DNA from 4 places in the Sodalis sp. RH19 genome. Region 2 is predicted to be linked to each of the others. Evidence: predicted binding sites of a transcription regulator. Region 2 holds the regulator's gene; each other region holds the start of a gene.
What was found. The regulator LexA, encoded in region 2, represses DNA repair genes until DNA is damaged. The targets are predictions, from matches to a motif close to TNCTGTATGTACATACAGNA.
Positions count from the first base shown of each region.

Region 1: a site for LexA is predicted at 2,639-2,658, ahead of umuD (translesion error-prone DNA polymerase V autoproteolytic subunit). Genes of this name have one in related genera too.
Region 3: a site for LexA is predicted at 4,020-4,039, ahead of umuD (translesion error-prone DNA polymerase V autoproteolytic subunit). Genes of this name have one in related genera too.
Region 4: a site for LexA is predicted at 5,886-5,905, ahead of ACL2XF_RS20090 (YebG family protein). Genes of this name have one in related genera too.

Region 1 covers NZ_CP178734.1:5,617,126-5,624,495, forward strand. Annotated here, with positions in the region: gene panS (ketopantoate/pantoate/pantothenate transporter PanS) at 1-729, opposite strand, end outside; gene umuC (translesion error-prone DNA polymerase V subunit UmuC) at 919-2,187, opposite strand; gene umuD (translesion error-prone DNA polymerase V autoproteolytic subunit) at 2,190-2,621, opposite strand; gene ACL2XF_RS25385 (GntR family transcriptional regulator) at 3,199-3,864, shown strand; gene ACL2XF_RS25390 (type 1 glutamine amidotransferase) at 3,912-4,613, shown strand; gene ACL2XF_RS25395 (ABC transporter substrate-binding protein) at 4,686-5,744, shown strand; gene ACL2XF_RS25400 (M24 family metallopeptidase) at 5,763-6,896, shown strand; gene ACL2XF_RS25405 (pyridoxal phosphate-dependent aminotransferase) at 6,893-7,370, opposite strand, start outside.
Region 2 covers NZ_CP178734.1:4,276,140-4,283,509, forward strand. Annotated here, with positions in the region: gene dusA (tRNA dihydrouridine(20/20a) synthase DusA) at 1-300, opposite strand, end outside; gene rcsA (transcriptional regulator RcsA) at 729-1,358, shown strand; gene zur (zinc uptake transcriptional repressor Zur) at 1,524-2,033, shown strand; gene ACL2XF_RS19270 (CsbD family protein) at 2,255-2,464, opposite strand; gene lexA (transcriptional repressor LexA) at 2,870-3,478, opposite strand; gene ACL2XF_RS19280 (diacylglycerol kinase) at 3,599-3,967, opposite strand; gene plsB (glycerol-3-phosphate 1-O-acyltransferase PlsB) at 4,093-6,552, shown strand; gene ubiA (4-hydroxybenzoate octaprenyltransferase) at 6,601-7,370, opposite strand, start outside.
Region 3 covers NZ_CP178734.1:3,812,031-3,819,400, reverse strand. Annotated here, with positions in the region: gene ACL2XF_RS17355 (DmsC/YnfH family molybdoenzyme membrane anchor subunit) at 1-631, opposite strand, end outside; gene ACL2XF_RS17350 (DMSO/selenate family reductase complex B subunit) at 633-1,250, opposite strand; gene ACL2XF_RS17345 (DmsA/YnfE/YnfF family dimethyl sulfoxide reductase) at 1,254-3,704, opposite strand; gene umuD (translesion error-prone DNA polymerase V autoproteolytic subunit) at 4,055-4,471, shown strand; gene umuC (translesion error-prone DNA polymerase V subunit UmuC) at 4,474-5,739, shown strand; gene ACL2XF_RS17330 (winged helix-turn-helix transcriptional regulator) at 5,710-6,114, opposite strand; gene ACL2XF_RS17325 (SDR family oxidoreductase) at 6,213-6,962, shown strand; gene ACL2XF_RS17320 (GNAT family N-acetyltransferase) at 7,043-7,370, shown strand, end outside.
Region 4 covers NZ_CP178734.1:4,456,410-4,463,779, reverse strand. Annotated here, with positions in the region: gene ACL2XF_RS20115 (MFS transporter) at 806-2,275, shown strand; gene ACL2XF_RS20110 (mandelate racemase/muconate lactonizing enzyme family protein) at 2,278-3,381, shown strand; gene ACL2XF_RS20105 (SDR family oxidoreductase) at 3,410-4,237, shown strand; gene ACL2XF_RS20100 (dihydrodipicolinate synthase family protein) at 4,231-5,142, shown strand; gene ACL2XF_RS20095 (GlcG/HbpS family heme-binding protein) at 5,132-5,566, shown strand; gene ACL2XF_RS20090 (YebG family protein) at 5,918-6,256, shown strand; gene ACL2XF_RS20085 (LysE family translocator) at 6,495-7,112, opposite strand.

The DNA.
Region 1 (7,370 bases), 1.3 Mb from region 2:
AAAGCCGAACAGTTTTCCGCCCCAGTAGCCGCTCAGCAGGCCGATGCCGTTATGCAGGATCACCGCCGCGATCACCACCAGCCCCACCGAGCCGATAAATCCCTGGCTGCCGCCCACCACCGCGCTGATAATCGCCAGGATGCAGATCATTGAGAACGCCGGCAGCCAAGGCTCCACGCGCTTAACGGCGCGGGTAAACAAATGATGGATAACCAGGCCGGCAAAGATCGGGATAACCACAATCTGCAAAATGCTCAGCAGCATGCCCGCCACATCGACCTTGATCTGCGCATCCACATACAGCCGGGTCAGCAGCGGCGTGGCGAAAACCCCCACCAGGGTGGACACGGCGGAAATGGTCACCGACAGCGCCACATCGCCTTTCGCCAGGTAAATCATCACATTGGAGGCCGTGCCGCTGGCGACGCTGCCCACCAGGATCATGCCCGCCGACAGATCGGGCGGCATCTGGAACAGCTTGGCCAGTATCCAGGCGGCCAGCGGCATCACCAGGTAGTGCAGGAAGGTGGCGGCGATAACCGGCGCCGGGCGGGAGAGGACGCGTTTAAAATCAGCCACCCGGAGCGTGACGCCCATGGCGAACATAATCAGCATCAGCAGGATGCTCACATAGGGCCCGATGCGGGTAAAGGTGGTCGGGGAATAGTAGGCGGCGATGGACAGCAAAACAGCCCACAGCGGGAACAGGCGGGTAATCTTGGCTAACATGTGAGGTGTGTCCTTATTATCTTATTTTAATAGGTAAATTGTGTTGCCGGGAGCTGATACGGCCCCCGCGCTTGCCATAGCGGCTTTATTTGTACCGTCAATCCGGATGGGTGGCAATATATTACCGTCAATAAAGCGCGTTGCCGGCTGTGCCGGCCTTGCCCGCGCGGCTTTTTTAACCCCGCGTCTTCAGATTATCCTGGCGACGGGCAATTGCCCCCAGCGCGTGGTATAAGCCGGCGATAGCATCTCGCGCTTCATCGCCCAGGCGGGGGCGATGCCCTGGCCCGCAAACCCGATATGGCCGATACCGGTCTGGTTGATGCGGTCGAGCACCGCCATCAGCTCACGGCTGGACGGACGGGGAGGATGGTCGTCAAACAGCTGGAACTGGGCCTGGCGGGTGGGAGAAAAATCATTCAGCATTACCCCCGCCTTGGCGTAACGGGGGCCGTCGCGCCAGATGCGCTCCAGGCCGCGCACGGCGGCCGCCATAATATCCCGGGTATCCTGGGTGGCGGTGAGCAGCGTTTCGCTGGCGCCGTTGGCATAATAAGGCTCATTGATGGCGTAGGGGGATGAGCGGATAAATACCGCTATCTGGCGGCAATACTGTTTTTCCTGGCGCAGTTTTTCCGCCGCGCGCCCGGCGTAGCGGCAGACCGCCTGGCGCATGGCGGCAAGATCGGTGACCCGGCCGCCAAACGAGCGGCTGCAGACGATCTGCTGCTTGGCCGGCGGCTGCTGCTCCAGACTGAGGCAGGATTCGCCGCGCAGCTCCCGTACCGTGCGCTCCAGCACCACGCCGAAGGTTTTGCGGATAAAATGGATATTGGCGTCGGCCAGCTGCAGCGTGGTTTGCATGCCCATGGCGGTGAGTTTTTTGCCGATACGCCGCCCAACGCCCCACACATCTTCAACCGGCGTCAACGCCATCAGCCTGCGCAGCCGGATCGGATCGTCAAGCGCCACCACGCCGCCGGTGGCCGGCCACCGCTTGGCCGCATGATTGCACAGTTTGGCCAGGGTTTTGGTGCGGGCAATGCCTACCCCCACCGTCAATCCGGTCACCTCCCGCACCGCCGCGCGCACCTGCCGGCCGAACCGATCGTAGGGCACGCTGGCATTTATGCCGGCGACATCCATCCAAGCTTCGTCGATGGAGTACACCTCGGTACGGGGCGCCAGGGCTTCAAGCGTCGCCATCACCCGCGCCGACATATCGGCGTACAGGGCGTAGTTCGAGGAAAACACGGCGATGCGCTGCCGGCGCAATAACGCTTCCAGTTGAAAATAGGGCAGGCCCATTTTCACCCCGAGTTTTTTCGCCTCCGCCGATCGGGCAATCACGCAGCCGTCGTTATTGCTCAGCACCACGATCGGCACGCCGCGCAGATCTGGACGGAACAGGCCTTCGCATGAGGCGTAGAAGCTGTTGACGTCGGCCAGGGCAAACATGATCAATTGCGGGTGTCGTGAACGGCGAACAGCACCACGCCGAAAATTTCCAGCGTGTCGGGGTCGGGAAACAGTTCGGGGAACGCCGGATTCATCGGCTGCAGCGCCAGGCGCGGCCGCAGGCAGAGCCGTTTGACGGTAAATTCGCCGTCGACGGCGGCGATGACGATATCGCCGTGGCCGGCTTTTTCCGCCCGGTCCACCACCAGCAGATCGCCGTCGCCGATACCCGCGTCGGTCATGGAATCGCCGCTGGCGCGGACAAAATAGGTGGCGCTGGGATGGCGGATACAGTATTCGTTCAGGTCGAGGGTCTTTTCGACATAATCCTGGGCCGGCGAGGGAAAACCCGCCCGGCACCGGTCGGCGAACAGCGGCAGGGACAGCACCGGCAACAGGCCGGCGGGCGCAAAAAATGTCGTGATGATCTTCATGCTGATAAATCCATTAATACTGTTTATGTGTCCAGTATAAATAAATCAGGCGGTTTGAAAAGACACCAAAGCGGGATAGCGGCCTAAAAAGCGATTAGCTGGCTGATAAATAAGGATCAAAAAATTTAACCGGCAATGCGTCGGCGTTATCTCGCTCATGTATATAATTTATATAGCTAATTATTAGTTAGGATATGTTATTGGTTTCATGCGGCAACCTTATGTTGCCCCAGGGCGCGGGCGCGGGAAAAACACCGCCATACGGATAACCTATCTCTGCGCGCCAGCCAGATCAAAAATGACTGCATTACTATTTCGCTTGCCGCCCCGCCGCTCTTTATTCTGCCCCCTGCTCAGCCCGCGCAATGCCTGCTACGGGCCTTGGCGGTATACGTTCGCCCGGCGCCGGACGCGTCCGCAGCCGGTCAAGAAATAAGATTTGCTTATTTTACTGCAATTCGCCGCCTGTTATCAGACGTTCAGGGCATTTAAGCGGCGGATGTTGCGGTAGACAAATGGTATACAAATAGAATACAAAAAGAGGGCAGGGTAAAAATCATGCAGTACGGAGGCAATAATGAAAGCAACGGAATTAACCCCACCGCACGATCAATCGTTAACGCAAAATGCCTTTGATGCCGTGCTGCGCATGATCCAGGCCGGCGCCCTGGCCAATGGCGACGTGGTAAACGAACGCCGGCTGGCGGAACAGCTGGGCCTGTCGCGTACGCCCGTGCGCGAGGCGCTCGGCCGGTTGGAAGGCAGCCATTATCTGCGCCGATCGGGGCGGACGCTGCTGGTTAACGGCGTGGAATTAAGCGAAATTTTAGAAATCATGTCGGTGCGCATGCTGCTGGAAGCCGACGCCGCCCGCAGCGCCGCCGGCAAGATGTCGGCGGCGAAGCTGGGCGCCATCCGCCAGCGGCTGATGGCGATGGCCGGTCCCGATCAGGTTACGGCCGGCCATCATTGGGAAGTCGACGACTTCCTGCATCTCAGTATCGCCGAGACCAGCGGCAATAAGCTCTTGCTGCGCCTGATAGGCGAGCTGCGCACCCGCACCCGGATGTTTGGCAAAGAGACCGTGCCCTCGCGTTTTGAACCGGGGCGCAACGAGCACCTGGCGATCGTCGACGCCATTGAGGCGGGCGACGGCGAGCGTGCGGCGCAGGCGATGGTGCGGCATATCGAAGGGGCGCGCAACGCCATATTCCAGTCGGTCACCGGCGGCGGTTCGCGCTAACTACCGGCCGCCGACAGCGGTTCGTTAACGAGTATCAGGAGGGCCCGATGGGTCGCAAGCGTCTGCTGTATCTTCACAACGGCCAATCGCAACAGACGATCGCCCGCCTGGACGATCGTTTTGAATCATGGGGGCTGGAGGTCGATCGCCACTGGGCCTACCAGAACCAATTTCCCGCCGACCTGGCCGGTTATGACGGCATTTTTCTTTCAGGCAGCCCGCACGGCGCTTATGAAGATATTCCCTTTATCCACCGTGAACACCAGCTGATCACGCAAGCCGCCGGCCTGGGCATCCCCATGCTGGGGATCTGTTTCGGTAGCCAGATCCTCGCCTCGGCGTTGTGCGGGCGGGATCAGGTCTTCCGGCGCCCCACGTGCGAAATCGGCAATAAATGGCTGCAGGCGACACCCGCGGCCGCCGGCGATGCCATCGCCTCCGGCATCGTGCCGCAGGTGTATATGTTTGTCTGGCACAACGATGAAGTGCGCGCCACCCATCCCGACATGACCATCCTCGCGGCCAGCGATCAATGCCCCAACCAAATCTGGCGTTATAAAGATCAGCCGATCTGGGGTATCCAGGGCCATCCGGAAATTACGCTGCGGCAGGCGCCGCTGTGGTTTGAGCAAAACCGCGCCACCATGGAGCGCGACGGGGCGGATATCGGGCATCTTATCGCTACCGCCGACGAAGCCGCGGCGGCCAAAACCATGCTGACCCGCTTTGCGGCGTTTATCGCACGTTAACGGCTTATCGCCCGGCGCGGGGCAGGGTTTCGTGCCGGGAACGATGTTTCCAGTGATGAAGGGAGAGAAGTGATGACAAGATTGCGCATAAAACTGCTCGGCGCGTTTGCCGCCGCCACGGTCGTTGCCGCGTCGGCGCTGCCGTTAAACGCCGCCGCAGCCGATGAAATGACGTTTGCCAGTTGGGGCGGCGCATACCAGGATGGCATTCGCGCGGCCTGGATGAAACCTTTTACCCAGGAAACCGGCATTGAGGTTATCGAGGATACCAATCCGGTTATCGCGCGTATCAAGGCGATGGTGGATACCCATAAAGTCGAGTGGGACGTGGTGACCGCCGGCGGCGCCAGCCTGATGCAGGGGGCGAAAAGCGGCCTGTTTGAAAAAATCACGCCGGATATGGTCGATGAAAGCAATGTGCTGCCCCAGGCCCGCAACGACTACGGCGTACCGTCGGAAATCTTTTCCACGGTAATCGGCTATTCGACCAAGGCTTTTCCCAACGGCGGACCGAAAACGTTCTCCGACTTCTGGGACGTGAAGAAATTCCCCGGTAAGCGCACGCTGCCGGATAAGCCGGACACCGTGCTGGAAGCGGCGCTGCTGGCCGACGGCGTCGCGCCCGCCGATGTGTATAAAACCCTTGATACGCCCGCCGGCATGGAGCGCGCGTTGAATAAGATCCGCCAGATCAAGCCCTATGTCGCCATGTGGTGGTCATCGGGCGCGCAGCCGGTACAGGCGCTGGGCAGCGGCGAAGTGGTCATGGCGCTGGGCTGGAACGGCCGTTTCCAGGCCGGCATTGACGACGGTCTGCCGATTGCCATGGCCTGGGATCAATCAGTGGCCCAGGTAGGCTATTTTATGATTGTCAAAGACGCCCCCAACAAGGCGCAGGCAGTTAAATTCCTCAACTACATCATTCGCCCGGAGGTGCAGGCGCGTTTCAGTCAATATGTGGCCTACGGTCCGGTAACGCCTAAGTCAATCCCGCTGATTGATAAATCGCGCCTGGGGCGGCTGCCCTCGACGCCTGAACGCCTGGCCAATGCGTTGTTTATGAATATCGACTGGTGGGCGGCCCATTCCCTGGCGGCGGGTGAAGCCTACAACACCGCCATGCAACAGTAATTCACAAATAGGGTATCAATGATGGTGGAAACCAATTACTGGTTTGAAAAAGCGGAATATGACCAACGCCTGGCGCGGGTGCGGCAACAACTGGTGGCAAAAGGCTATGATGCCCTGCTGGCGTTTATGCCGGAAAGCGTAACCTGGCTGACGGGATTCTTTACCCGCGCCTACTCGTCGTTCCAGTTTGCCATTATTCCGGCGAACGGCGATCCGACGGTGATTTGCCGTGACGTGGAAGCATATTATCTCGACAGCACCTGCCTGTTCCCCGATCGGGAGATGTGGAGCGACAGCGACGATAAAACCGCCGTCGCGGTGCAGGCGATCCGCTCGCGGCTCGGCAGTTCGCCCCGGCTGGCGGTGGAAATGGGGGCATGGCCGCTGTCGGTGGCGCGGTTTAACGGCCTCCGGGCCGGTCTGCCGGATGCGCTGATGCTCGATGAAAGCCAATTGGTTACGGAGATGCGCTTTATTAAGTCCCCGGCGGAAATCAGCTATCAACGCAGGGCGGCGCGGGCGGCCGAGGCCGGCATGGCGGCGGCGATCGGGGCGGCCAGGCCCGGCGTCAGTGAACGGGACATGGCGGCGGAAATCTGTAGCGCCATGATCCGCGCCGGCAGTGATTTGCCGGGGCCGGGGGTCATGTCGTCGGGGGAGCGTGCTTACCATTTGCACGGCGGTTACAGCGATCGGGTGCTGGCGCACGGCGATATCGTACAGATTGAAACCACGCCCAACGTACGGCATTACCATGCGCGCTTTATGCGCCCGATCCGCGTCGGCCAGGCCAGCGATGAGGACCGCCGCACGGTGGAGCAGTTGATTGCCATACAGGATGCGGCGCTGGCGGAAGTGCGGCCCGGCGTGGCGGCCACCGTGCCGGACGCGGTCTATCGCGAGGGCGTGCTGGCGGCGGGACTGCGCGAGACCTACACCAATAAAACCTTCTATTCGGTCGGCCTGCTGCTGGCGCCGAGCGGCGGCGAGCCGCTGGAAGCGGCGCCGGGCTGCGCCTGGCATTTTGTCCCGGGCATGACGTTTCATACCTATGTACTGGCGCGTGGTTTCGGCATGTCCGAAACCATCGCGATTACCGACAGCGGCCATGAGCGGTTAACCCAGTTCCCGCGCCAGTTGTTTATCAGTTAGCGCAGCCGGGCGCAGGCCTGTTTAATGCGTTCGCAGGCTTCAGACAGGCGTTGGTCGTCGAGGGCATAGGCGATGCGGATATAGGGCGACATGCCGAATGCCGCGCCTTGCAGCGTCGCCACCCGGGCGCTGCGCGCCAGATAGTCGGCCACGTCGCCATCGGTTGCCAGCAAAGCGCCGTCGGGCGCGCGTTTACCCAGCAGTCCGCAGCAGCAGGCAAAGACATAGAAGGCGCCGGGGGGAGTTTGGGCGCTGAGTCCCTCCACCTGGTCAATCATCGCCATGACTATCGCCCGCCGCGCCGCAAGCCGGGCCAGCCAGCCGGCGGTAAAATCGTCGGGCGCGGTCAGCGCGGTCAGCGCCGCCGCCTGGGATACCGAACTGGGATTGGAGGTGCTCTGCGATTGCAACACCTGCATGGCGGTAATCAGCCAGCCCGGCCCGCCTGCATAGCCCAGCCGCCAGCCGGTCATG
Region 2 (7,370 bases):
TTCGTCATAACCGCGCAGCGCGCCCATGCGCGCGCATTGCGCCAATGCATCCGGCTCGCTGCCGCCCAATTGCAACGCCACCGGATGCTCGGCCTCGTTATAGGCCAGGTAGTCGCCCTTGCCGTATAGCAATGCGCCGGTGGTCACCATCTCCGTATACAGCAATGCATGACGGGTCAGCTGGCGCAGAAAATAGCGGCAGTGACGATCGGTCCAGTCCAGCATCGGCGCGACGGAAAAGCGCTGCGGGGAAAATGGCGCTACGGCCAGCCGGCTGTTAGCCTCGGTTGAAAATGTCATAACGTCATATGCAGGCATAAAAATGGGTTTAAGGAAGAGAGGGAGATTATCTGTGTAGTGTATCACAGAAACCCTATTAGGTAGCGAACACCCCATGCGGCGATTCATCAACCATGTTAATGTTTAATTCTTACTAAACATAGGTAAATGTTTAAAGATTGTTAAATAATTATGCTTCCAGAATGCGTGAAAAGGCCACGGCGTCTCAAATAAGCACCATTTCATCCCAATACCTCCCCAAGTGATTTACAAAGCGATCATAATCATTTATCACATGATCTTAATTCAAATTTATCCAGCCATGCTGATAAAAGGTTGAAAAATGATAAATCGATATAGACAGTAATTTTTATATTTTAATATCCCCCTATGTCATTTTTTATCCGAATCCTTTTTATTTCAGGATGAATCTAATTGCAGATATTATTATGACAGTATTTATACTCGATCCTTGCACTTATACTAAATGCGCGCTTAAAAGCTCATTGTCGGCAAGCGGTATCAAAGGCGCCATTCGCGATGTGGACAATATCAGCACGTTGCGAATGAGATGCAAAAACGCCAATCCTTCGATAGTTTTTATTAATCAAAACTCTTACCAGTATCAAGGTGATGGAGAAGGATTAAAATCCATTATTGACGAACGGCCTTTGACGCTTTTTTTTATTTTCATTGGTAATGAGAATATTAAGTTCCATGATTTCGTGCCAATCAGGGACAATGTGATTATTTTATCAAAATTTATAAAGATCAGCACATTGTTAATGATAATCCGTTACTTTATGGACACCAAAGCCTGGCGCAATGACGATGCCGCCATCGGGTTCTCTCCGCTGCGTTTTAGCAAGACCGAAGTAGAAATTTTAACCATGTGGATGTCAGGTTATGACACCATGTATATCTGTACCCAATTGCACATTAAAGAAAAAACGCTTTCTTCTCACAAAATAAATATTAAGCGGAAAACCAAGGCCAGTAATAAACAGGTGATATACCATTTAATTGCTATTGCCAACAGCGTCACAGATAGTATCAATATCCGTTATCCCGTTTGCTGAAAACCAGCGGCTCCGTTCGAACGCCACAGCTAAAGAAACCTGCCCCCGATCCCCGTCCCCTCACCCTTTTGCCGGTGACAATATGGGTTAAAACACGCCAATATTCGGCGTTTTTCCGCCTTCATGATAAGATAGAGGGCGGAAATCAGCAGTGGGGGAAACGCTATGAATACCACCGATCAGTCTCAATTGCTCAGCCAGGCTGAACAATTATGTGAGCAACGCAACGTGCGCCTGACGCCACAGCGACTTGAAGTGTTGCGCCTGATGACACAGCAGGATGGCGCGATCAGTGCTTACGACCTGCTTGATCTGCTGCGGGCGACGGAACCGCAGGCAAAGCCGCCGACAATTTACCGCGCGCTGGATTTCCTTCTGGAACAAGGTTTTATCCATAGAGTGGAATCCACTAACAGCTTTGTTCTTTGCCACCATTTTGAGCAGCCCAGTCACACCTCCGCCTTCTTTATCTGCGATCGCTGCGGCCAGGTGACTGAACAATCAACCGAAGGCATTGAAGATATTTTGCAAAAAATGGCGCAAGCCACGGGTTTCGCCATGCGCCATAATGTCGTCGAGGCACACGGGTTTTGTACCTTATGCGCCGAAGTGCAAGCTTGTGACAATCCCCAGGACTGCGGACACGATCATAGCGTAGCGATAAAGAAACGCTAGCGTCCCATTTTGGCTTTTACAAGAACCCGGGAGCAAATGACGTTTATTATGGCTGAAGTGAGATAACGCGTTTGGTTAATACATTGGAGAGGCGGCAAAAGAGGGGAATGCTGATAGGATCATATAAAATAGGTGGTACGTCCTTGTACCTTTGGGTAGGAACACTTAAGGAAGCCATAACCGCACAGTGAATATGCATTAGTCATGATTTCCAAAAATCATTACCAACGATATTTGTTACGTGTTTCCCAGTCCTTTACTTCCGTTTCCGCGGCTTCTTTGCCGTAACCGTAACGTTCCTGGATCTTACCGATTAACTGATCGCGTTTACCTTCAACTACCGTCAGATCATCGTCAGTAAGCTTACCCCATTGTTCTTTCATTTTACCTTTGAACTGTTTCCAATTACCGCTGGCTTCATCTTTGTTCATCGGAGTTCTCCTTGGTTATCGGTTTCTCAGTCAACATCTGCCACTCCAGGTTTTATTAGCGCATAGCGAGGACACGTATTGCGTCCCAAAACCTGCATGTCATAAGTTAACCCTATGTCTAAAGTATAGCAGGGGATTTGGCATAAGGTTTATTCAGCAGATGATTAGACCATATTGGCAGGGTTATAAACGCCGTATGGGCTATAAGGTGAAATAAAACAGTAGGTAGAAGGTATCAGCCCGTACACCGCTAATTGTAACTAAATATAAATACCGCTAGCGGCAGCGGCCGCGCCGCAGCACTTTTATGGCGGCGAACCCGCATTCCGCGTCGCCGGTTATCCGCCATAAAATTCTCGCTGACGCGGGATAAGGGATATTCAGGATGCCATGGAGCACCGTGAGTTAAATCCAGTTGCCGTTGCGGATAACGCCGACCGCTAAACCTTCGATGGACATTTCCTGCTCGCGCAAATCGACAATAATGGGCGAAAACTCGCTGTTTTCCGGTAGCAACTCAACGATGTTACCGTGTCTTTTCAGGCGTTTTACCGTGACCTCGTCATTGATTCGCGCCACCACGACCTGACCGTTATGGGCATCCTGGGTTTTATGCACCGCCAGCAGATCGCCGTCCATGATGCCGATATCCTTCATGGACATGCCGCTGACACGCAGCAGGAAATCCGCGTGGGGCTTAAACAGATCGGGATCGATCTGGTAATGGCTTTCGATATGCTGTTCGGCCAGCAGGGGTTCTCCGGCGGCCACGCGGCCGATCAGCGGCAGGCCGGTTTCTTCTTCTATCAATAACCGGATGCCGCGCGAGGCGCCGGAAACGATTTCGATGGCGCCCTTGCGCGCCAGCGCCTTAAGGTGCTCTTCGGCGGCGTTAGGGGATTTAAATCCCAGACGATGCGCGATCTCCGCCCGGGTCGGCGGCATGCCGGTTTGCGCAAGATGATCGCGGATGAGGTCAAATACCTCTTGTTGTCTGGCGGTTAATGCTTTCATTCCGTCCCCTGTTTGTTTATACAGTCTTTCTGTGAGTATATACAGGTCCGCAGCAATTGAAAACCACAAGCGTTGCAAAATGTGATAAAACCCTGCCGACGACCGGCCGCGCCGGCCATTTTAAGGAATATACCGCCATAACAGCGTTATCCACACGAACAGCGCCAAAACAATGGCCAGGGTCACCGCCGCCGAGCCCAGGTCCTTCGCCCGGCCAGAAAGTGGATGCAGCTCCGGCCCGATGCGATCCACCACCGCTTCAATAGCACTATTCACGATCTCAATGATCAGCACCAGCCATACCGAACCGATCAATAAAATCCGCGCCACGGGTTCTGGCTCCAGGTAACAGGCAAGGGCAACCGCCACCACGGCAACCACCACTTCCTGGCGAAAAGCGGCTTCATGCCGCCAGGCGGCGCGATATCCTTTTATGGAATAGCCCATGGCGTTAAAGATGCGCCGAAGTCCGTTGGTTTGGTTTGCCATAATTTTGCGCGCTAAAGAAAAATTGTGCCTATATTACCGTTTCTTCTCGTTCGCATCACCACAGATCTGTCGCGCGGTTTCTGGTATTCTTGTGGCGCAATGCTAACAAGAGGCTTCACGAAGATATGTCAGGCTGGCGTACTATTTATTATACGTTGTTGAATTTACCGCTCAGGCTACTGGTGCGGAGTAAAGCCATTCCCGCCAATCCCCGGCAAGAAGCCGGCTTGGACCCGCTGCGGCCAATGATGTATGTTTTGCCCTATAACTCCAAGACGGACCTGCTCACCCTGCGCGCGCAATGTCTGCAACTGGGGTTGTCCGATCCGCTGATACCGCTGGAGATCGACGGCGTCGTCTTGCCGCGCTACGTCTTTATCCACGATGGCCCCCGTATTTTTCGCTATTTTTCCGAAAAACTGGAATCCGTGAAGCTGTTTCACGATTATCTGGATTTACATCGCAATAATCCGCAGCTTGATGTCCAGATGGTGCCGGTATCCGTTATGTTCGGACGATCGCCCGGCCGTGAAGCGCAGCAGAACCAGCCGGCGCCCCAGTTGCGCCTCCTCAATGGTTTCCAGAAGTTTATCGCCGTCTTGTGGTTGGGGCGCGACAGCTTTGTGCGTTTTTCCCGTCCGCTGTCCATGCGCTATATGGCGACCGAGCATGGCACCGATAAAACCATCGCGCAGAAGCTGGCACGCGTCGCCATGATTCATTTTGCCCGCCAACGCCTGGTGGCTGTGGGGCCGCGGTTGCCTGTCCGTCAGGATTTATTTAATAAGCTGCTGGCGTCCAAGGCGATTGAAAAAGCCGTGGAGGACGAAGCCCGCGCTAAAAAAATCTCGACTGATAAAGCGCAGCAAAACGCCATCGAGCTGATGGAAGAAATTGCGGCGGATTTTTCCTATGAAGCCGTGCGCTTGTCGGATCGGGTATTAAGCTGGACCTGGAACCGGCTATACCAGGGCCTGCACGTGCGCAATGCCGAACGCGTCCGGCAACTGGCCGAGGACGGCCATGAGATTGTCTATGTGCCCTGTCACCGCAGCCATATGGATTATCTGCTGCTGTCCTATGTCCTATATCATCAGGGGCTGGTGCCGCCGCATATCGCCGCCGGCATTAACCTGAACTTCTGGCCGGCGGGTCCGATTTTTCGTCGGCTGGGCGCGTTTTTTATCCGGCGTACCTTCAAGGGCAATAAACTTTACTCCACCATATTCCGCGAATATCTGGGTGAGTTATTTACCCGGGGTTATTCGGTGGAATATTTTATGGAAGGCGGGCGGTCGCGTACCGGGCGCCTGCTCGATCCCAAGACCGGCACATTGACCATGACCATCCAGGCGATGCTGCGCGGCGGCAACCGGCCTATTACGCTGGTGCCCATCTATGTCGGCTATGAACATGTTATGGAAGTGGCGACCTACGCCAAGGAATTACGGGGCGCCACCAAGGAAAAAGAAGGCTTTGTGCAGATGGTGCGCGGTTTACGTAAGTTACGCAACCTGGGACAGGGTTATGTCAATTTTGGCGAGCCGCTGTCGTTAAGCGCCTATCTTAACCAGCAGGTACCGCACTGGCGTGATTCCATCGACCCCATCGAAGCCCAGCGTCCCGGCTGGCTGGCGCCGGCGGTGGATGACATCGCCGCGAAAATCATGGTGCGCATTAATAACGCCGCGGCGGCAAACGCCATCAACCTGTGTTCCACGGTGTTGCTGGCCTCCCGCCAGCGTTCGTTAACCCGCGAGCAGCTTTTGCAGCAGTTGGCCTGCTATCTGGAACTGATGCGCAATGTGCCCTACGCCGATGACGTCACGGTGCCGGACACCACGGCGCAGGACCTGTTGGAGCATGCCCTGGCGATGAACAAATTCAGCGTCGAGCAGGATACCATTGGCGATATCATCTACCTGTCCCGCGAGCAGGCGGTACTGATGACCTATTACCGCAATAATATCCAGCATCTGTTTATCCTGCCCGCGTTGGTCGCCAGTATCATTATCGGCCATCCCGGCATCGATCGCGCGCAGCTGGCACGCCGTATCGATTTGCTTTACCCACTGATGAAAGCCGAGCTGTTCATGCGCTACGAGACGTCGCAGCTCGGCCCGGTCATCGACGCGCTCATCGGGGAACTGTCGCGCCAGGAGCTGATTGCCGAGCGCGAGGGGCGGTTGTTCTTGAACCCTCCGCAATCATTTACCTTGCAACTGCTGGCGGCGGGCGTGCGCGAGACATTGCAACGGTATGCCATTACCTTTTCATTGCTGCGTTTTAATCCCCGGATCAATCGCGGCACATTGGAGAAGGAAAGCCGGATTATGGCCCAGCGACTTTCGGTGTTGCATGGCATCAACGCGCCGGAGTTTTTTGATAAAGCGGTATTCTCCACCCTGGTGGCGACGCTGCGGGATGAACATTATATTAGCGACACCGGCGATGCCATCGGAGAGAAGGTCAATGAGATGAGCGAAATCCTGAGCGAACTGATGACGCCGGAGGTACAGCTGACCATTAACAGCGCCAGCCTGCTGGCCGCAACGCCGGAAGACGCTTCCCCGTCCACGGTGTAAGAAACGCAACGGGCGTATGCCAACGCATCGCCCGTCTTTACCGCGCTGCTATAAACGGCCCTGGCCGAAAAAACTCAGGGCAATACCGATAAAAATCAGCATACCCACCAGGTTATTGTTTAAAAAAGCTTTAAAACAGGCATCCCGTTCCCGCCGCGCGATCAGTTTTTGCTGATAGACAAATAACGCCCCCGCCAGCGCCAGGGACGTATAGAACATCACCCCCAGCGCAGACCGTATTCCCAGCCAGACCAGCAACAGCAGCGTCGCCGCTTGCAGCAGGCCGATAATCAGTTTGTCATGGCGCCCAAAAAGGATGGCGGTGGATTTGACGCCGATACGGATATCGTCATCGCGATCCACCATGGCGTACTGCGTATCGTACGCCACCGTCCAGAGGATATTGGCGGCAAACAGCAGCCAGCAGGAAAGAGGTAAGGACTCACTGACCGCCGCGTAGCCCATCGGTATCGACCAGCCGAACGCCGCGCCCAGCACCAGTTGCGGCAGATGGGTTACCCGCTTCATAAAGGGGTACGCCCAGGCCAGCGCCAGTCCCGCCACCGATAGTGCAATGGTCATGGTATTAAGCGTCAGCACCAGCCCAAACGACACCCCTACCAGGACCACAAAGATGATCTTGGCTTCTTTTTCGCTGATAAGACCGCTGGGCAAAGGGCGGGATGCCGTACGCTTGACGTGGCCGTCTATCTTGCGATCGGCATAATCATTGACGACACACCCCGCGGCGCGCATGAAAAACACCCCGAGGACAAATACCACCAGCGTGCCGAAAGCGGGCGTGCCGCTTCCCGCCA
Region 3 (7,370 bases), 460 kb from region 2:
AACTGTGGATCGCGGCCAGCCCGGCGGCCTGCATCATCACCGCCGCCACGCTTATCATCACCGCGATAACGCTTATCCAGGGCAGGTAGCGCCAGCCCGGCCCGCGGATGCCCGCGGCCTGCAGCAGCAGGTAGCCCAGCAGCGGGCCGCCGATAAACACCGTCAGCACAAAGCCGAGCGGGGTATAGATATTATCCCAGGTGGGCACGGTATCAATCATATAGACCCGGCCCATGGCATAAAGAAATACCAGGCCCGACAGCGCGGTAATCACCAGCCAGATCTTGTTAAGCGCCCGGGGCATGTGGTTAAACACCGCCATCAGCCAGTAGATGCCGCCGAGGGCGAAAAACAGCGAACCGGTGGCGATTTCATTGCTCAGCGGCGAGGCGCCCAGGCGGTTAAGCGCGTTCATGGCGCGCATCGGCGAGCCCAGGTGCATCATCGAGGCGATAAATCCCAGCCCCATCAGCAGCCACAGGAAAAACATGGCCAGATGCACCCGCCGCGCCTGCTGCACCGTCAGGTTGCCGGCCAGCAGCACCATGGCCATCACCAGATAACCGCCGATTACGCTCTGGCCCGCCACGGTAAAAAACATCAGCGGCCATTCATGCCATCCGTTACCCATATCACACCTCCCTTGGATTGGCGAGAAAGCCGGTGGTGTCGCCCTGCGGGCGGCAATTGGCATTGGCTTTGATCACCAGGTTGGGCATGGTGAAATGCGCCGCCGGCAGCGGCGCCACGTCGGCCAGGTCGCCATACTTGTCGCGCAGTTCGCCGATAGGCGCCAAATCCAGCGCGCGCAGCGGGCAGGATTCCACGCAGACAGGTTTTTGTCCCACCGCCACGCGCTCATGGCAGCCGTCGCATTTGGTCATATGCCCCTTGGCCTCGTTAAACTGCGGCGCGCCGTAGGGACAGGCCATATGACAATAGCGGCAGCCGATACAAATGTCCTCGTTGACTACCACAAAGCCGTCTTCGCCTTTGTGCATGGCGCCGCTCGGGCACACTTTGACGCAGGCGGGATCCTCGCAATGATTACAGGCGATGGACAGGTAATAAGCGAACACATCCTGGCGATAGCCGGCGCCGTCCGCCTGCCAGGTGCCGCCGGCATACTCATAGATGCGGCGGAAACTGACATCCGGCCCCAGGTTCTTGTAATCCTTGCAGGCCAGCTCGCAGGTCTTGCAGCCGGTGCAGCGACTCGAATCAATATAAAAACCGTATTGCGTGCTCATTCACTACACCTTCTCGATCTGTATCAGGTTGGTATGCTGCGGATTGCCCTTGGCCAGCGGCGATGGACGCTGCGTGGTCAGGGTATTGATGCAGCCGCCGTGATCGATTTTATCCCCGGCCATATCGGCCTGATGCCAGGCGCCCTGGCTGACGGCCGTCACGCCGGGCAGGATGCGCGGCGTTACCTTGGCGTCGATCCTGATCTCGCCCCGGTCGTTAAAGACCCGCACCTTATCGCCGTTGCGAATGCCCCGGCTTTCGGCGTCGATAGGATTGATCCACACCTCCTGCGGACAGGCGGCCCGCAGCACGTCGATATTGCCGTAGCTGGAGTGGGTGCGCGCCTTATAGTGGAAACCGGCCATCTGCAGCGGAAAACGCGCGCGCAGCGGATCGTCCCAGCCCTCGAAGGTGGGGACATACCGGGGCAGCGGACTGATGCTTTCATCCGCCTGCAGTTGCCAGGTGGCGGCCAGCTGCGCCAATGCCGCCGAATAGATTTCAATTTTGCCGGAAGGGGTTTTCAGCGGATTGGCCGCCGGGTCCGCGCGGAATTTACGGTAGGCGACAAAGTGGCCGTCGGGATCCTGGCGTTTATAGATGCCCTGGGCTTTTAACTGCTCATAGGACGGCAGTTGCGGGTCCTTGGCCAGCATCTTGGCATATAAAAATTGCAGCCATTCGGACTGGGTGCGCCCTTCGGTAAATTTTTGCGCCACATCCGCGCCGAGGCGCCGCGCGATATCGCTGGTGATCTGGTAAATCGAGCGGCGCTCGAATTTTGCCGAGGTGGCGGGCTGGCCGAAAATCAGATACCCCATATTGGCGGCGTAATCGTTGGGGACGATATCCTCCTGTTCGGTGGTCATCAGGTCCGGCAACAGGATGTCGGCGTATTTCGCCGATGAGGTCATAAAGTTTTCAATCACCACGATCATTTCGCAATCGCGCTCGTTTTTCAGGACTTCATGGGTGCGATTGATATCCGAATGCTGGTTGACCAGGGTATTGCCGGCATAGTTCCAGATAAATTTAATCGGCACGTCGAGCCGGTCCTTGCCTTTTATGCCGTCTTTTAACGCCGTCATTTCCTTGCCGCGTGAGATGGCGTCGGTCCATAAAAATACCGGGATCTGGGTTTTCACCGGATTGGTCAATACCGGCAGCCGTTCGATGGTAATGGTGTAGGTGGACTCGCGGGCGCCGCTGTTGCCGCCGTTAATGCCCACGTTGCCGGTGAGGATCGGCAGCATGGCGATGGCGCGCGCGGTCTGCTCGCCGTTGGCCTGGCGCTGCGGCCCCCAGCCCTGGCAAATATAAGCCGGTTTGGTCGCACCGATTTCACGCGCCAGCTTGATGATCCGATCGCGGGGGATACTGGTGATCCTCTCCGCCCACTCCGGCGTCTTGGCGATGCCGTCGTCGCCCTGGCCGAGGATATAGGCTTTGTAGTGGCCGTTGGCCGGCGCGCCGGCCGGCAGGGTTTTTTCGTCGTAACCGACGCAGTAGGTATCCAGAAACGCCTGATCCACCAGATTTTCACTGATCAATACCCAGGCGATCGCCGACACCAGCGCCGCGTCGGTGCCGGGGCGAATGGGGATCCATTCATCCTCGCGCCCGGCGGCGGTATCGGTATAGCGCGGATCGATAACGATCATGCGCGCGTTGGAGCGCTCGCGCGCCTGCTCAAGATGGTAGGTAATGCCGGCGCCGCTCATGCGGGTTTCCGCCGGGTTGTTGCCGAACATCACCACCAGTTTGGTATTAACGATATCCGAGGTGCTGTTGCCCTCGTTGCTGCCGTAGGTGTAGGGCATGGCGGCATTGATCTGGGCGGTGCTATAGGTACCGTACTGATTGAGGTAGCCGCCGTAGCAGTTCATCAGGCGGGTGATAAGCGAGCCCGACGGTGACGAGCGGGCGAAATTGGCGCCGGTGGCGCCGGAGGAATAATTGATATACACCGCTTCGTTGCCGTAATCCTTGACGATACGCTTGAGATTATCGGCGATGGCGTCCAGCGCTTCATCCCAGCTGATGCGCTGGAATTTGCCTTCGCCGCGTTCGCCCACGCGCTTCATCGGATATTTCAACCGTTCCGGATGGTTCATCCGCCGGCGCATGGAGCGGCCGCGCAGGCAGGCGCGCACCTGATGATCGCCGTATTCATCCTGGCCGGTGTTATCGGTTTCCACCCAATACACCTCGTCGTCGCGCACATGCAGCCTGAGCGCGCAGCGGCTGCCGCAATTAACCGAACACATGCTCCAGACCACCTTATCGGCCGTTCCCGCGGTCGTTGCCGGGGTAACGGCCGCCCGGGCGAACAGGAAAGGGAGCTGCAGCGCGCTGCTGGCCAACAGCAATCCCCCGGTCGCCACGCCGCCTTTCACCAGGCTGCGCCGGCTGATGGCGGCTTCGCCAAGCAGGGTTAATGTCTTGTTCTTCATCTCTCACCCGTCACATTGCACACACAAAGCGTTGCAGCCCGCAATCCTATAAAGCCTGATAGTTACTGGGGTTACAATTCATGGGAGCATAATGCGCGAAAAACAGGCGGAAAAACTTGTTCCTGAACAAAGTCGCATAACAAAAAGGGTTTTTAAGAACCAAAAGTATGAGTTACGTCTCGTTTTATCATACAAATATGCGGCGCCAGGCCGGCGCATGGGCGCCAGCCACGCGTGATCTTAAATCCAATGATTATCAGCCGTTTGTCGCCGCCGTGGTTTTTCCAGCTTCACATGTTCCCCCGGTCGCATCTATACTGTATGTAAATACAGTATATGGAGTGGCCGTTATGAAGATTTATCCCGCGGCGTTGGGCATCGGCGTACCGCTGCCGTTTTTTGGCGATAAAGTCGCTGCGGGGTTCCCCAGCCCGGCGCAGGATTATGTTGAACATCGCCTGGATATCAACGCCATCTGCGTGCGCCATCCGGCCAGCACCTATTTTGTCCGCGCCACGGGTGAATCGATGATTGAGGGCAATATCCGTGAAGGGGATATCCTGGTGGTGGACAGCGCCCTTAAACCCGACCACGGCAATATTGTTATCGCCTCCGTCGACGGCGGCTTTACCGTGAAACGCCTGCAGCTTCATCCCCGCGCGCGGCTGATGCCGATGAATCCCGCCTTCGCGCCCATTCCCATTACCGAAGACAGCCAGGTGGAAATCTTCGGCGTGGTGACGTTTATCATCTATGCGGCGCTGTAGCCATGTACGCGCTGGTGGATATCAATTCGTTCTACGCTTCGTGTGAAACCGTATTCCGGCCGGAATTGCGCGGGCGCCCGGTGGTGGTGCTGAGCAACAACGACGGCTGCGTTATCGCCCGTTCCGCCGCCGCCAAACGCCTTGGTGTTGCTATGGCCGCGCCCTATTTTAAGATTCGCCGGCTGCTTGAACAACATGGCGTGGCGGTGTTTTCCAGCAACTATGCCCTGTATGCCGATATGTCGCATCGGGTGATGACCCTGCTGGAGGACATGGCGCCGGCGGTTGAGATCTACAGTATCGACGAGGCCTTTCTCAATCTCACCGGCGTCGGCCATTGCAGGGCGCTGGAACAGTTTGGCCGCGAGGTACAGCAAACCCTGTTGCAGTGCACGCATCTGCATTCGGGGGTGGGTATTGCGCCCAGTAAAACGCTGGCAAAGCTTGCCAACCACGCCGCCAAGCAGTGGAGCAAAACCGGCGGCGTGGTGGATCTGTCCTCGCCGCTGCGCCAGCGTAAGCTGATGGCGCTGATGCCGGTGGAGGAGGTGTGGGGCATAGGACGCCGGCTGGGCAAAACGCTGCGGGCGATGGGGATCGGCACGGCGCTGCAACTGGCGGATTCCCATCCGGCGTTTATCCGTAATAATTTCAGCGTGGTGCTGGAGCGCACGGTGCGTGAGCTGCGCGGCGAACCCTGCCTGGAGGTGGAGGAAATGCCGGCGGTGAAGCAGCAGATTATCTGCAGCCGCAGCTTCAGTTCCCGTATCACCCGTTACCAGGATATGCGAGAGGCGGTATGCAGTTATGCCGCGCGCGCGGCGGAAAAACTGCGCGGGGAAAACCAGTTTTGCCGGCAGGTCGCGGTCTTTGTGCGCACCAGTCCGCACGCGGCCGGCGAAATCTATTACGCCAACCAGGCCACCGGCCGCATTCCCGTCCCGACTAACGATTCCCGGGATATCATCGCCCAGGCGACGGCCTGCCTGGATAGCCTGTGGCTGGACGATCGGCGTTATCTGAAGGCCGGCGTCGTGCTGGGCGATTTTTATGACCGGGGCGTGGCGCAGCTCGGCCTGTTCGACCGGTATAAGCCGCACGTTAACGCCGAGGCGCTGATGGCGACCCTGGATAAGGTCAACCGCTCGGGCCGGGGGCAAATCTGGTTTGCCGGCCAGGGCATCCGCCGGGACTGGCAAATGAAACGCGACATGTTGTCGCCGGCCTATACCTCCCGGCTAAGCGATCTGCCCCGCGCGGCGCTCTAGGCCGGCGCCGGCCTGTAAATCCTCCTGGTGCGCGTCGACCCACGCGGCCAGGGACTGTAGCGGCGCCTTCAGCGTCTTACCCAGGGCGGTGACCTGATATTCAACCCGGGGCGGGATTTCGGCGAACGCGGTACGCCGCACCAGGCCCTTGGTTTCAAACGCGCGCAGCTGACGCGTCAGCTCCTTTTGCGTGATGGGGTAGACCCCGCGCTGCAGTTCGCCAAAACGCACCGGGGCGTCGATAACGATCAGCCGGTAGAGGATGGGAATGGCCCATTTGCCGGCCACCAGCTCGACAAAGGTAAGCATCGGGCAGGGCGTTATCGCCGGCGGCGGTAATATTTTTTTCGGTTGCGCAATCGTTCGGGTCGTCATTTCATCCCACTCGCCTCTTTAGTATCCTATTGGTACCTACTATCATTTTAATACTATCTTATAAATAATGGCATTTTTCACCTGTCAGAGAGATAAAAATGCCTCGTTTAGCCGATAAATTTGCCTTGATCACCGGCGGCACCAGCGGTATCGGGCTGGAAACCGCCCGTCAGTTCCTGGCCGAGGGCGCCACCGTCGCCATCACCGGACGCAACGCCGATGCGCTGGCGCGCGCCGCCGGGGATCTGGGCGAACGGGTGGTATGCCTGCAAAGCGACGCGGGCGATATAGCCGCCCAGCCGCTCCTGGCGCAAACGCTTTCTGCCCTGTGGCCCCGGCTGGATGTACTGCTGATCAATGCCGCCGACGTGACCCACCGTCCGCTGGAGGAATGGGATGAAGCCGGTTGGGATCGCCTGATGGCGACCAATCTGAAGGGGCCGTTTTTTCTGGTGCAGTCACTGCTGCCGCTGCTGCATGCACCGGCCTCGGTGATTTTATGCGGTTCGGTCAGCGCGCATATCGGCCTGCCGCAAAGCGGCCCGTATGCCGCCAGCAAAGCCGGATTGCTGTCGCTCTCCCGGACCTTGTCGGGGGAACTGCTGGCGCGCGGCATCCGGGTCAACAGCTTAAGCCCCGGCCCGACGCAAACCCCGGCGCTGGAAAAACTGGGCCTGGACGGGGCGGCCTATGCGGCCCTGCTGGCGCAAATCAAGCAACTGGTGCCGCTCGGCAGGCTGGGCACGCCGCTGGAGCTGGCCAAGGCGGCGGTCTATCTGGCGTCCGATGAATCGGCGTTTGTCGTCGGCAGTGAATTGATTGTCGACGGTGGCGTCAGCGGCTTATGATGTGCCGGTGGCCGGATAAGCCCTGGCTTTGCATTAGGGGCGCCGGCGTGGATAAGCACGTTATGATAACGGGTAGCGCTATGATTCATCTGAGGAATATGACCGCCGGGGAATACCCCGATTATCGCCATTTTTTTATCGGGGAATACGCCCGGGACCTGAGCGCCAACCACGGTTACGATATCGGGCAGGGCAGGATCAACGCCATCGCCAGCATTGACGGGTATTTACCGCAGGGGGTGGCGACGCCGGATAACCAGCTGTACTGCATCGAGGCCGGCGACGCGGCGGACCGGCAAGGCGTACCGCCGGTGGCGGGGTATTTATGGATCACGTGCAAAGACGAGGCGGCCTATATCTCCGATTTCTGCATCCTGCCCGCCTGGCGCCGCCGCGGGCTCGGACGCA
Region 4 (7,370 bases), 180 kb from region 2:
CCCAATACAACGTGCACTTCACTTCCCTCAATGCGATCTCCTCACCCACCCTTATCCAGCCGCAATTCCGGGGCGGCCGCCAGGCATCCGAATCCCGCGCAGATATTTCGGCCGCCTTTGCGGGTGGCGGAAAACGTGAATATTTTTAATGACATAAAGCTACCCAGGCTAAAATATTTATTAATTATTTTTCAGTTTCTTAATCAAATTGTCGTGAACATTATCACAAATCTTACAGGGCATTATTGCCGGGGTAAAAATCTTCGGTAAAAATGCTAACTCGAATTAGCAAGAATATCTTTACCTGAAAAAACGTGCCGGCGGCAAAGCCTGTGCTCATTTTATACAGGCAAGCATGTTAACGCATTGTTTTGAAAATGCTTAATGATGTAACGGGACGGGTGAGGTTTCGTCTTCACCCGGCGGCGATGGCGGCGGACCCGTATTGACGGCCCATGGGGCGGGTTGTGAGGCAGAGCCGCCGGTGGGCGGATAACGCACAATGCCGCGCTTGCGAGCTTAAGCATTGTTTCCCCTGTATTTTTTTGCCGCCAAAGCTAACTCGAAGCAGCCTGTTAAATGTCATTGGATACACGTCATGGCATTTGGCGCCCGGGCGCTGACGCAATATAGACGGGTCTTTATCGCCGGCGATGCGGTGAAACCTAGCAACGCGTGACCCTGTTGCCGGCCGCTGCGTCTGGCGCGGCCAACAGGAAGCGCCGGCATCAACGAAGGATGAGTAGGACAGACAGAACGGCGAAATACTCGTGTACCTCAATAAGCAAGGTAAATGGGAGTATATATGCACCAGAATATGAATATCGACAAGCTGATCCTGATGGCCAAGAAACGGCTGGATTTGCAGGAGGCTCCCGGATCCACCAAAGCAGGATGGCTGATGATCACCGCCCTGCTTATCGAGTCATGGGATATCTATTCGATGGCGTTTATTATCTACGCTCTCAAAGATATCTATCATCCGAGCAGTTGGCTGCTGGGATTCACCGCCGCCGGCACCCAGTTCGGCGCCATTATCGGCGCCATGTTGGGCGGCTGGCTAACGGACAAGGTGGGCAGGCGTAAAATCTTCCTCGGCTCAATGCTGATGTTTGCGCTGTTCGCCATACTGCAGGGGCTGGCGCCGAATATCTACTGGCTGGCGATTATCCGCTGCTTCGCCGGCATTCCGGTGGGCGCCGATGTCGCCAACGGCTTCACCTACATCATGGAGGTGATGCCGAAAGGCAAACGGGAGGTGATGGCCAACCGATGGCAGTTTATGTTCGCCCTCGGCATCCTCGCGGCGATTTCCCTGGTCACTCTGTTGGTCGCCCTTGGCGTGCATAGCGATCATGTTTGGCGCATCGTCCTGGCGGTACCCGCCATCCCCGCCTTTATACTGCTGATGCTGCGCCGTGAACTGCCCGAAACCCCCGCCTGGTTTGTGGAACGGGGCCGGTTTGTCGACGCCCGCAAGGCAGCGCGCCAGTACTATGGCGATCGCGATGGACAACTGCTGGACGATCTGCTGCCTGAACACGATGTCACTATCCAACAGCCGAGCATGGGCGAAGCGCTAAAAGATTTGTTCAGTCGCAAATTTTCGCGCCGCACCACGCTGTTCGGCTGGATTTCCTGCGCGGTCCAGTCGTTTGAAAACTACGCTTTTTCCTTTTACCTGCCCCTGATCCTGGTGACCATCGGCATTTCCGGCCAGATCCAGAACAACCTGGCGCTGCTGGCGGTGAACTGCGTGGCGGCGCTTTCGGCCTTTGTCGGACCGCTGTTGCTCAAACGGCTGGGACATCGCGGCTTAAGCCAGCTCGGCTTCCTGCTGGTGACTTTCGGCATATTGTTAGCCGCCTACGGTGTATTCAAACTGAATTATCTGATGATCACCGGCGGCGCCGCCCTGATGCTGTGGGGCCATTACTGGGATTCGGAAAGCGGCATGACCGTGGTATCGCTGGTGGCCAAACCGAAATACCGCGGCGTGGCATCCGGCATCGGCTATACCATCGTAAAAATCACCGCGTTCCTGACCACCCTGGTCTTCCCGCCGCTGTTTGACACCCTGGGCGTGCCGCTGGCCTCATCGCTTATCGCCATCGCGCCGTTCCTGGCTTTTCTGGCCGCGACATTCCTGCTGCCCGAAGTCTTCGGCCATGTCGCCGGCGACAATGAATATGAAAATGATGTGCAAGACACTTCCCACGGGATGTCGGGATTCACGCATCCGGAATTGTTGAACGGACTAAAGAAAGAGGACTGATCATGACTATCACCAAAATGCCGGTAATTGAAAATATCGAACTGATGACGGCGCGCGTACCGCTGCCGGAAGGACCCTGGGGCGACCAGATCCACCACGTCACCGATATTGAGGTGGCAATCGTCGATGTGCATGGCTCCAACGGACTGGTGGGCACCGGCTTCAGCCACACTTCCGGCTGGTGCGGCGCCACCATTTCGGCCTTGATCAAGGAAATCATCCCGGATGTTATCGGACAGCGCTTGTCGCCGCGCGCGCTCTGGGATCGCAGTTACAAATATATTCACGATGTCGGCGGCGCCGGCGTCACCACCCATGCGCTTTCCGCCCTGGATATCGCCTACTGGGATTTGCTGGGCAAAACGCTGAATGTGCCTCTCATCGACTTGCTCGGACGGGTGCGCGATCGCGTGCCGTTGTATGGCAGCGGCATCAACCTGCACATGTCGGTGGAGGAGGTGATCGAACAGGTGCGCCGCTGGAAATCGAAGGGGTACCTCGCGGCCAAGGTCAAGGTGGGTAAACCCGACCTGGAAGAGGATGTCGAGCGCTTAATCAAAATCCAGGAAGCCGTGCCGGGATTCCCTCTGGCGGTGGATGCCAATCAGGGATGGAATTTCCCCCAGGCCCTGCGGGCATTCAAGCTGTTTGAACCGTTGAACCTGCTGTGGATTGAGGAGCCGCTGCCGTCGGACAATATCGCCGGCCATAAACAGCTGCGCGAGAGGACCAGCACGCCGATTGCCCTGGGCGAGAATGTCTATAATCTCAGCCAGTTCAGCCAATATATCGACAACGGTTCCGTGGATTTTGTCCAGGCCGACCTGGGGCGCGTCGGCGGTATCACCGGATACCTGGATGTCGCGACGGTCGCCCGCGCGCATAACCTGCCGATGACGCCGCATTTCGTCCTGGAACTGAGCGCCAGCCTGCTGGCCGCGGTGCCCAATGTGTCCTATGCGGAAGTCACCGACGGCGGACGCTGGAAAGATCTGCGCATCGTATTATCCGCCGGCGAGGAGGTGGACGGGTACTACGTTCCCAGCGAGCGGGCCGGTCACGGCATCATTTTGGACAGAGACTATTTGCATGCCCACAAAATATAACGTCATCACTCGATAGCAGGAGATGCATATGGAAGATACCTTATTTTCCGTCAAAGATAAGATTATCGTCGTGACCGGCGGCCTGGGGCAACTGGGCGCCCAATATGTCAAGGAGCTGCATAAACGGCAGGCCAGGGTGGCGGTTTTCGCGCAGAACATCGCTGAAGAACGGCTGCTGAAGGTGTTCGGCGAGCAGCGGGAATCCCCGCGCCTGGCGTTTTATCAGGTTGATATCACCGACAGCGGCAGTATCAATCGTGCGCTGGATGATATCGAGCGGCAATGGGGCGTACCAGACGGGCTGGTGAATAATGCCGGCATCGATACCCAGCCCAGCGCGCCGCCGGAGGTCTCCGGCCCCTTTGAGCAGTTCCCCGTGGACGTCTTCCGTAAAGTGGTGGAAGTCAATCTGGTGGGCACATTCCTGGCGACCCAGCAGGTAGGCGCCAGGATGAAGGCGGCGGGAAAAAAGGGATCCATCATCAATGTCGGATCGATCTACGGCGTGGTATCGCCGGTGCAGGATATCTACAGCTACAAAAAAGAGGATACCGGCGTGCCCTTCATCAAGCCGGTCGCCTATTCCGCGGCCAAATCGGGACTGTACAATTTTACCCGTTATTGCGCCACCTACTGGGGCCGGGACGGTATCCGGGTCAATACGCTGACCATCTCCGGCGTGGCGCGGCCGGATCAGGATCCGCGGTTCCAGAAAAATTATATCGCCCGCATGCCCATCGGCCGCATGGCCAATGAAGATGAATATAACGGCACTATCGTGTTTCTCCTTTCCGACGCGTCAGTGTATATGACCGGCGCCAATGTGGTGGTGGACGGAGGATGGACGGCATGGTAAAGCGCGGCGGGTGGGATAAATACCGGGGGGTCATTTCAGCGCTGGTCACACCGATGCATGAGGATGAATCCGTCAATTACGATGCGCTGGCAAAGGTGGTGGAACATCAGCTCGAGCGCGGCGTGGAAGGATTTTACTGCTGCGGATCTTCCGGGGAGGGCCCGCTCCTGGGCATGGAGGAACGGGCACAGCTGCTGCGCGTTCTGGCGGCGCAGGTGAAAGGCCGGGTGCCGGTGATCTCCCATGTCGGTACGGTGAGGACCGCTGACGCGGTCTCTCTGGCCCGGCAGGCGGAGCAGGATGGCGCCGACGCGGTATCGCTGGTGCCCCCTTATTATTACAAATTCTCCAAAAAAGAGATCATCGCGTATTACCGGCGGGTGCTTGCGGCCATATCGCTGCCGGTGATTGTCTATAATATCCCGCAATTCACTTCGGTTGAACTTGACGAGGAAACCGCCGACGCGTTATTAACCGATGAACAGGTGCTGGGGGTGAAGCATACCTCGCACAACCTCTATTCCCTGGAGCGCATGGCGGCAAAATATCCCGGCAAGGTTTTTTTCAACGGCTTTGATGAGATCTACCTGTCGGCGCTATCGGCCGGCGCGACCGCCACCATCGGCACCACGGTCAATCTGCAGCCCGAGCGATTTTTGGCCATTCGCGACTTATTCCGGCGGGGCGAGCTCAACCGGGCGCGGGAAATCCAGCTGCAGATTAACAATGCCGTCGAATTTATGGTGGCGCGGGGGATCTTTCAGTCGGCGAAGTATATGACGGGCCTTGGCCTGGAGGACCTCGGGCCGGTGCGGGAGCCGTTCGTTCCCTTGACGGACCGGCAAAAACACGAGCTGGGCGTGCTCAATGACACTATCCGGGAGGGTATCGCGCATGGCCAATGAACCTGCCGGCCTTGCCGCGCGTTATATCCTGCAGGATAAGGTGGCTATCGGTAAAGTCGCCGAAATCATCGCCTCGGCTTCGCTGGATCCCGCCACCACTGGGCTGGCGGTGGCCGTGGTGGGCGTTCACGGCGAATTGGCGGCCTTTGGCGCCCATCACTCCTGTCCGCCTTTGCCGCGGCTGTTGGCGCAACGTAAAGCCTATACTGCGCTGATGCTCAGGCGCAGTACCCGTCTGGTGTCGGAGGAGGTGAAAAACGGTTCCCTGGATATGCGCATGCTCAATGACGCCGCCTTATTGCCAATGCCCGGCGGCGTGCCGATCGTGATAAACGGCGCCCTGGTGGGCGCAATCGGCATAAGCGGCTTGCCGGCGGAAAAAGATATCGCGCTGGCGGACCACTGGGCGCGGCAGTTCGGTTGATACGGCGCGGATGTCAAGACGGCACGCAAGGCTATGTACCTGACCCAGCAAGACATCGCGCTCAAAACCGGGATAATAAAGCAGCACGTTTCCACCAGCGTTACGGTTTCGCCGTTTCACCTGCACGGGAGCAGCAGTTGCCGTTATTGCGCAAAGATGCGCGTTAGTTGCTGCTGGTTGAGTATTCCAGCGGCAGATAAATCGCATAGCGGCTTGCATGGCTCCCGGCATGAGACCAGCAAGACTTGTTTAATGGGAATGGATTACAGCACATACTGCCGTTGAATGTGTGGTGGACGATGAGCGACACTTGCTGATATACTGGCTATAATTACAGTATTGGAGGCGGTTATGGCTATTGAAACAAAATATGTGGTCGTCAGAAAGGGTGAAGAGAAAATGACATTTGCCAGTAAGAAAGAAGCGGAGGCCTACGACAAGATGCTCGATATGGCTGAAGCATTCAGCGACTGGTTGTTGACCAGCGGGATGCCGTTGGATGAACCGCAGGCTGAAAAGCTGGGTCTTTATTTGGCCGAGCATAAAGATGACGTCCAGCATATACTGCGCACCAGCAAATTGCCGGAAGCCATCGGCGCTCAGGCTCCCGCAGATGAATCGGAAAGCATGGAAACCGATGATAATGCTGATGCCGGCACAAAAAAAATCAGAGCGGTAAAAGCAGCCTGATCCCCTGCGGGAAGTACCCCAATACAGAACAGCGCCGTGAGTGATAACGCCTTGCGGTGTAGCGGGATTTTTTCATCGGCCTCACCTCCGTCAACGGCATGGATTTATCATGCCGGATTTCCAGTTCTGGGTGGAGCAGAATATTGGGGTAGGGCCATGCCCGGTGCCGCTCCGGTTAAAGATGCATTTTATAACGTTGCTTTACTGGTTAAGCTGCTGCAGGGATAATTTTGGCTGATTAATTAATAATCTGCCTGATCCCTAACAGTATGATCAACCCGCCGCAAAGCCTATCAATGACTTTTTTGGCCTGCTGATAGGCGGAAGAAATGCGTGGTTGAGAAAGGGTGATGGCAACCGCTCCGTACCAGAGTGATGCAATGATGCCGACAACGCTGAGCATGGCGATAAAGGTGCCCGCAGAAACATGCGCCGGAGCGGCAGTAGAGAATATGGCGGCGTAAAAAGCCATGGATTTCGGATTACCGATATTAGTCATCACGCCCTGAATAAAGGATTGGCGGAAATGACCTGGCAATAGGGCATTTTCGTTCGCAACGGGTTGGCTTCCCGCATTGAGGATAAGGCGTAAGCCAAACCACAGCAGATATCCTGCCCCTAATATTTTCACAATCAGCGCAACCCAAGGGAATGCGGCAAATAGCAAACCGATTCCGCCGATAGCGCAACTTGCCCATAATAGGTTGACCACCACAATGCCAGCAACCAGCGCAAGGGCGGCCGAGCGCGTGGAAGCGACCGCTTTATGCACCACGGCGACAAAGTTTGGCCCGGGTATCACCACGCCAGCGAGATAAATCAGCAACACGGTAAGAACTGCATGTGTATCGATCATGTATTTTCCTTATAACTCGCTGACGTTAAATCAGTTTAAACTCACCAATAAATCATTGGCTTCCCATTATGCCGGGAGCAGGCCAGCAGTTCGATAACTTTGTATTAATCCATCAAACAAGCTGAGATCGGGCCGACTCCTGGCTATTTTCACCGCTTCGGGTAGCTCATTGTCTTCAGCGGCCATCCATATAGCTGCCCAGACACATGCGATTATCACTCTACAGCGAACGGCGAAAGATGTCCGGATATTGGCGCA